2 regions of the Pseudonocardia petroleophila genome follow, and region 2 is predicted to be linked to the other one. Evidence: predicted binding sites of a transcription regulator. Region 2 holds the regulator's gene; the other holds the start of a gene.
The links. Region 2 encodes LexA, which represses DNA repair genes until DNA is damaged. Its sites were predicted from a motif close to CGAACACGTGTTCG; they were not measured.
Positions count from the first base shown of each region.

Region 1 (3,162 bases), 1.5 Mb from region 2:
CGTCGCCTTCCAGCGCAACGGCACCGCGGGCTTCAGCCCCGCCTGACGCCGCCGCCCGCGGCGCTCAGCCGTGGGCGAGGTCGGCGAACCGGCTGTAGTGCAGCTGGTGCGCCACGACGATCGTCGTGGTGGGGCCGTTGCGGTGCTTGGCCAGGATCAGGTCGGCCTCGCCCGCGCGGGGGTCGTCGCGCTCGAACGCGTCGGGGCGGTGCAGCAGGATCACCATGTCGGCGTCCTGCTCGATCGAGCCCGACTCGCGCAGGTCCGACAGCATCGGCCGCTTGTCGGTGCGCTGCTCCGGACCGCGGTTGAGCTGGCTCATCGCGACGACCGGCACCTCGAGCTCCTTGGCCAGCAGCTTGATCTGCCGGGAGAACTCCGAGACCTCCTGCTGGCGCGACTCGACCTTGCGGCCGGACGTCATCAGCTGCAGGTAGTCGAGGATGATCAGCTTCAGGTCGTGGCGCTGCTTGAGCCGCCGCGCCTTGGCCCGGATCTCCATCAGCGTGAGGTTGGGCGAGTCGTCGATGAACAGCGGCGCCTCGCTGATCTCGCTCATCCGCCGCGCCATGCGCGTCCAGTCCTCGTCGCTCATCCGGCCGGCGCGCATGTCGGCCAGCTTGATCTGCGCCTCGGCCGAGAGCAGGCGCATCACGATCTCGGACTTGCTCATCTCCAGCGAGAACACCGCGCTGGTCATGCCGTGCTTGATGGAGCACGAGCGGGCGAAGTCGAGCCCCAGCGTGCTCTTGCCCAGACCGGGCCGGGCCGCGACGACGATCATCTGGCCGGGGTGCATGCCGTTGGTGACCGCGTCGAGGTCGGCGAACCCGGTGGGCACGCCCACCGACGCCCCGCCGCGGGACCCGATCGCGTCGATCTCGTCCATCGTGGGCTGGAGGAGCTCCTCCAGCGCGACGTAGTCCTCGCTCGTGGAGCGGTCGCTGACGTCGTAGAGCGTGGCCTGCGCGCGGTCGACGACGTCGGCCACGTCGGCGCCGTCGGCGCCGTGGTAGCCCAGCTGCACGATGCGGGTGCCCGCGGAGACCAGCCGGCGCAGGATCGCCTTCTCCGCGACGATCTCGGCATAGTAGGCGGCGTTGGCCGCGGTGGGGACCGTGGCGATGAGGGTGTGCAGGTAGGGGGCACCGCCCAGGCGGATCAGGTCGCCCTTGCGCTGCAGCTCCGCCGAGACCGTGACGGCGTCGGCGGGCTCGCCGCGGCCATAGAGGTCGAGGATGCAGTCGTAGACGGTCTGGTGGGCGGGCTTGTAGAAGTCGTCGGGCCGCAGCACCTCGACGACGTCGGCGATGGCGTCCTTGCTCAGCAGCATCCCGCCGAGCACGGACTGCTCGGCGGTGAGGTCCTGCGGGGGCTGGCGGTCGAACGGGGACCCCGCGTCGCCGCCCTCGCCCGCGGGGCGCAGCGGTCGGTCCGAACCCGGCCGCCGCCCGGCCGGCCGGTCGTCGGTCAGTGCCATGCGTGCGCCACCCGTGTTCGGGACACCTGGTTCCGGCTCATACGCAGCGTCACCCCCACTTCCAGTATATCGAACGAGCGTTCGAGACGCACGGGCGACGTCCCGTCCACCGACCGGTGAACGGCCGGTGTCGCCCGGCTCGTCGATCGAACCTGCTCCCGACGGTAGGCGCTCGGGCCGGGCTCGCCTAACAGACCTGTGCACGGACCTGGGGAGGACCTGTGCACGGATCGGTGGATGCCCTGGACGGCGTCGGGAGCGTGCTGTGGACAAAGTGGGGACAACTCGCCGATAAGCGGTATCTTCGCAGCTCAGGCCGTGATCGGTGGGTGTGGACAACATTGTGGGCGTGTCGCGCGACACGCCGCTCTCGGCGTGTCGCGACGATCCCCACCCGGCGCATCCGGGCGGTCACTCGCCGACGCGACCGCAACCTCCCGGCGTATCACCGCGCGGCCGCCGGGCGCTGCGGCGGCCGCTCCCCGCAACGACACCGGGGCGGGACCCGGGCTCGGAGCCCGGACCCCGCCCCGGTTACGGTGCGTGATCGATGCCGGCGAGCCGGCGGGTGCTGCTACTGCCCGACGACGGCCACCCGGACCTCGGCGGTGACCTCCGGGTGCAGGCGGACCGTGACCGCGTGCGAACCCGTGGTCTTGATCTGCGGCACGTCGACGGCGCGCTTGTCGAGGGCGGGACCGCCCGCGGCCCGCACGGCCTCGACGATGTCGGCGGTGGTGACGGAGCCGAACAGGCGACCCGAGTCGCCCGCGGCCTTCGCCTTCACGGTGACGTCGAGGTCGCCGAGCTGGCTCGCGACCTCCTTGGCGTGCCCGAGGTCGCGGATCTGCCGCGCCTGCTGGGAGCGCTTGATGGACGCCACCTGCTTCTCCGCGCCGCGGGTGGCCGTGATGGCCAGCGAGCGGGGGAGCAGGTAGTTACGGCCGTAGCCGTCCTTGACCTCGACGATGTCGCCGGGGGCGCCCAGGTTGGGCACGTCGGCGGTGAGGATGAGCTTCATCTGGTCAGTCCTCGCTTATCGGGCGGTCGAGGTGTAGGGCAGCAGGGCCACCTCGCGGGAGTTCTTGACCGCCACCGCGACGTCACGCTGGTGCTGGCGGCAGTTGCCGGTGACGCGACGGGCCCGGATCTTGCCGCGGTCGGAGATGAACTTCCGCAGCAGGCCGGTGTCCTTGTAGTCGATGTCCTGGGCCTTGTCCTTGCAGAACGCGCACACCTTCTTCTTCGGCTTGCGCAGGACGGGCTTGGCCATGGGGGTACTCCTGGTGGTTCTCGGTCACCGCGCGCCGGGCGCGCGGGAGGGGGTGGATCTAGAAGGGGGGCTCGTCGTCGGCGGCGGGGCCGCTGCCGGCGGGAGGGGCGGAGCCCCACGGGTCGTCGTTCTGGCCGCCGCGGGATCCCCCGCCGCCGCCGTAGCCGCCTCCGGAGGAACCCCCGGAGCCGCCGCCGCTCCCGCTGCCGCCGAAGCCCCCGCCGTCGCCGCTGCCGCGGCTGACCTTGTTGACCTTGGCGGTGGCGTACTTGAGCGACGGGCCGACCTCGTCGACCTCGAGCTCCACGACGGTGCGCTTCTCGCCCTCACGGGTCTCGAAGGAGCGCTGCCGCAGCCGGCCGGACACCATCACGCGCATGCCGCGCGTGAGCGTCTCGGCCACGTTCTC
Region 1 is NZ_CP060131.1:1,961,080-1,964,241, forward strand. It holds gene H6H00_RS09880 (DUF3040 domain-containing protein) at 1-46, shown strand, start outside; gene dnaB (replicative DNA helicase) at 65-1,480, opposite strand; gene rplI (50S ribosomal protein L9) at 2,055-2,501, opposite strand; gene rpsR (30S ribosomal protein S18) at 2,517-2,753, opposite strand; gene H6H00_RS09900 (single-stranded DNA-binding protein) at 2,812-3,162, opposite strand, start outside.
Region 1: the regulator LexA is predicted to act here: its motif matches at 1,551-1,564, upstream of dnaB (replicative DNA helicase).

Region 2 (3,162 bases):
GGCTCGACCGGGCACGGGCTGCTGGGCCGCCTCGCCCCCGGCCGCACGGTGCAGCGGCTCCTGCCGCTGGCGCGCTGCCCGGTGGCGATCGCGCCGCGCGGCTACCGGCACCTCGGCACCGGGACCATGACCACGGTGACCGTGGCCTACGACGGCAGCGCCGAGGCCGACCGGGCCGTGGCGGTGGCCGTGCACCTCGCGGGCCGGACCGGGGCCGCGGTGCGGGTCGTCACCGTCGCCGAGGACGCCGACGGCGTGCCGGCGGCGCAGGCGCTCGCCCACAAGGGAATCGCGTCGCTGCCGGTCGAGGTCGACGCCATCAGCGACGTCGTGGTCGGCCCGGTGGCGGCCACCCTGGCCGCCCTGCCGGACCGCACGGACCTGCTCGTGGTGGGCTCGCGCGGCTACCGCTTCATGCAGCGGCTGCTGCTGGGCGGGGTGGCGGGGGTGCTCGTGCGCACCGCCCGCTACCCCGTGATCGTGGTGCCCGCCGCGGCGGGCGACGCCGTCAGAGGCGCCGCAGGACCGTGACCACCCGGCCGAGCACGGTGGCGTCGTCGCCGGGGATCGGGTCGTAGGCCGCGTTGGCCGGCATCAGCCACACGTGCCCGTCGCGCCGGGTGAACGTCTTGACCGTGGCCTCGCCGTCGATCATCGCCGCGACGATCTCCCCGTTCTCGGCGACCGGCTGCTGGCGCACGACCACCCAGTCGCCGTCGGTGATGGCCGCCTCGACCATCGAGTCGCCCCGCACCTTGAGCAGGAACAGGGTGCCCTCGCCGACGATCTCGCGCGGCAGCGGGAACACGCTCTCCACCGCCTGCTCGGCGAGGATCGGCCCACCGGCGGCGATCGTGCCCAGCAGCGGGACGAACGCGGGGGTGGGCCGCTCGACGACGCCGGAGTCCGACGGCGCCGCGTCGGGCTGCTCGTCGGGCGGGCGGACGTCGACCGCGCGGGTGCGGTTGGGGTCGCGCCGCAGGTAGCCCTTGCGCTCGAGCGTGCGCAGCTGGTGGTGCACCGACGAGGTGGAGGTGAGCCCGACGGCGTCGCCGATCTCGCGGACGCTCGGCGGGTAGCCGTGGCGCTCCACCCAGTCGCGGATGACCTCCAGCACCTTGCGCTGCCGGGGAGTGAGACCGACGGGGGCGCTCGCGGGGTCGGGGAACGTGCTCACCTGGGCGGTCGGCCCGGGGCGCACCCCCTCGTCGTCGCCACCCGTCGGGCCGGGCTCGTCCCGTGCCATGTGCTCGCGCCTCCTCGTCGGTACTGCTCGTTCGGTGCCGTGCGGTCCGTGCGGACCGGACACGTGTCGTGGGCCCGACCGTAGCCCCGATTCCGGTTCTCGCCAAACACATGTTCGAACGACACGCCCCGTTCTCTCGATTCTGTCGGTGGTCGGTGGTACACATCGCTCGACGATCGTTCGAACATGCGTTCCCGTTCGAACGGTGCGAGCAGTTCGAACGGTCAGCGGGTCCGAGCGAAGGGTGGAGTCCGGTGCACGATCAGATCGAGGACGGAATGCGGTTCGGCGGCACGGCCCTGCGCCGGACGGTGCCGGACCGGGCGCAGGTGCCGGACCGGGCGCAGGTGCCGGACCGGGGGCGGGCGCACCCCGCCCGGGTGCTGCCGCGGCGCGGGCGGGCCCCCGGGCCGCGGCCGGTGCGGCCCGTGCAGCCGCCGCGTGCGGTGCGGCCGGTGCAGCCGCCCCGTCCGGACGGCGACCGGGCGGGGGAGCGGGGGCAGCGCGGCGGGCGCGTCCTGCTGCGCTCGGTCCCGGTGCTGCCCCCGCGGGTGCTGCGCCGCCGCCGGGTGGCCGCCGCCATCGGCACGGCCCTGCTCACCGCCGCGGTCGTCGTGCTGCTGGGGCTGCTCGCCGACGTGGCCGCCGCGGCCCGGCACTCCGCCGCCGCGCCGGAGGTGACGAGCACCTCGCTCACACCGGTGGTGGCATCGCCCGTGCAGGTGGCGGGCGTGCTCGGGGGCTGACGCTTCGCGCCCGGCCCGCCGCCGGCCCGCGCCCGCGTGCCCGTTCGGACGACGCGGCGCCACCGATAGGGCCTCCCGGCTTTCAGTGCCCCTACATGTTGTGGTTACATGGGTGTCGTTAGCCCAGGGATGGGGTTCCGTTCGTCGGAGGGGGTTGTCCGTGCGCTGCCCGTTCTGCCGTCACTCCGACTGCCGGGTCATCGATTCCCGCGAGGTCGACGACGGGGTCGCCACCCGCCGCCGGCGCTCCTGCGCCTCCTGCGGGCGCCGGTTCACCACCGTCGAGGAGGCGGTGCTGGCCGTCGTCAAGCGCAGCGGGGTCACGGAGCCCTTCAGCCGCGACAAGGTCGTCAGCGGGGTCCGTCGGGCCTGCCAGGGCCGGCCCGTCGACGAGGACGCGCTGGCGCAGCTGGCGCACCGCGTCGAGGAGGCCGTCCGCGCGGGCGGCACCGCCGAGATCCCCAGCCACGAGGTCGGCCTCGCGATCCTCGGGCCGCTCCGCGAGCTCGACGAGGTGGCCTACCTCCGGTTCGCGAGCGTCTACCGCTCCTTCTCCTCCATCGAGGACTTCGAGAAGGAGATCGCCGACCTGCGCGACACGCCGGCGCGCGACACACCCGCCCGCGCCGCGCCCAGCTGACCCGTCCCACCGATCGTCGGCCCGACCCGGCCGCCCGACGCACCGCCGCGCCGGCACCGCACTCCGCGCCGTTGAACCGGACGTCGCGCACTCCCGTCATCACCGCCAACACTCGTACGCGGCGCGCACCGCAGGACCGATCCCGGTCCGTCGTGCGCGCAGGAGAGGGAACACCCATGACCGAGACCGTCGGCACCACGTCCGGACGCGGGAAGAAGGCACCCCGGGCCTCCCGGCCCGCTGGCCTCACGATCGAGCGGATCCACACCACCGCCGGCGTGCACCCCTACGACGAGGTCACCTGGGAGCGCCGCGACGTCGTCATGACCAACTGGCGCGACGGCACGATCAACTTCGAGCAGCGCGGTGTCGAGTTCCCCAGCAGCTGGTCGGTCAACGCCACCAACATCGTCACCAGCAAGTACTTCCGCGGGGCCGTCGGGGCGGTGGAGCGCGAGTCGAGCCTGCGCCAGCTCATCGACCGCGTGGTCGGGGTGTACCACCGCTCCGGCCTGGAGAACGGCTACTTC
Region 2 is NZ_CP060131.1:3,427,653-3,430,814, forward strand. It holds gene H6H00_RS17060 (universal stress protein) at 1-531, shown strand, start outside; gene lexA (transcriptional repressor LexA) at 509-1,246, opposite strand; gene H6H00_RS17070 (hypothetical protein) at 1,501-1,992, shown strand; gene nrdR (transcriptional regulator NrdR) at 2,153-2,632, shown strand; gene H6H00_RS17080 (vitamin B12-dependent ribonucleotide reductase) at 2,809-3,162, shown strand, end outside.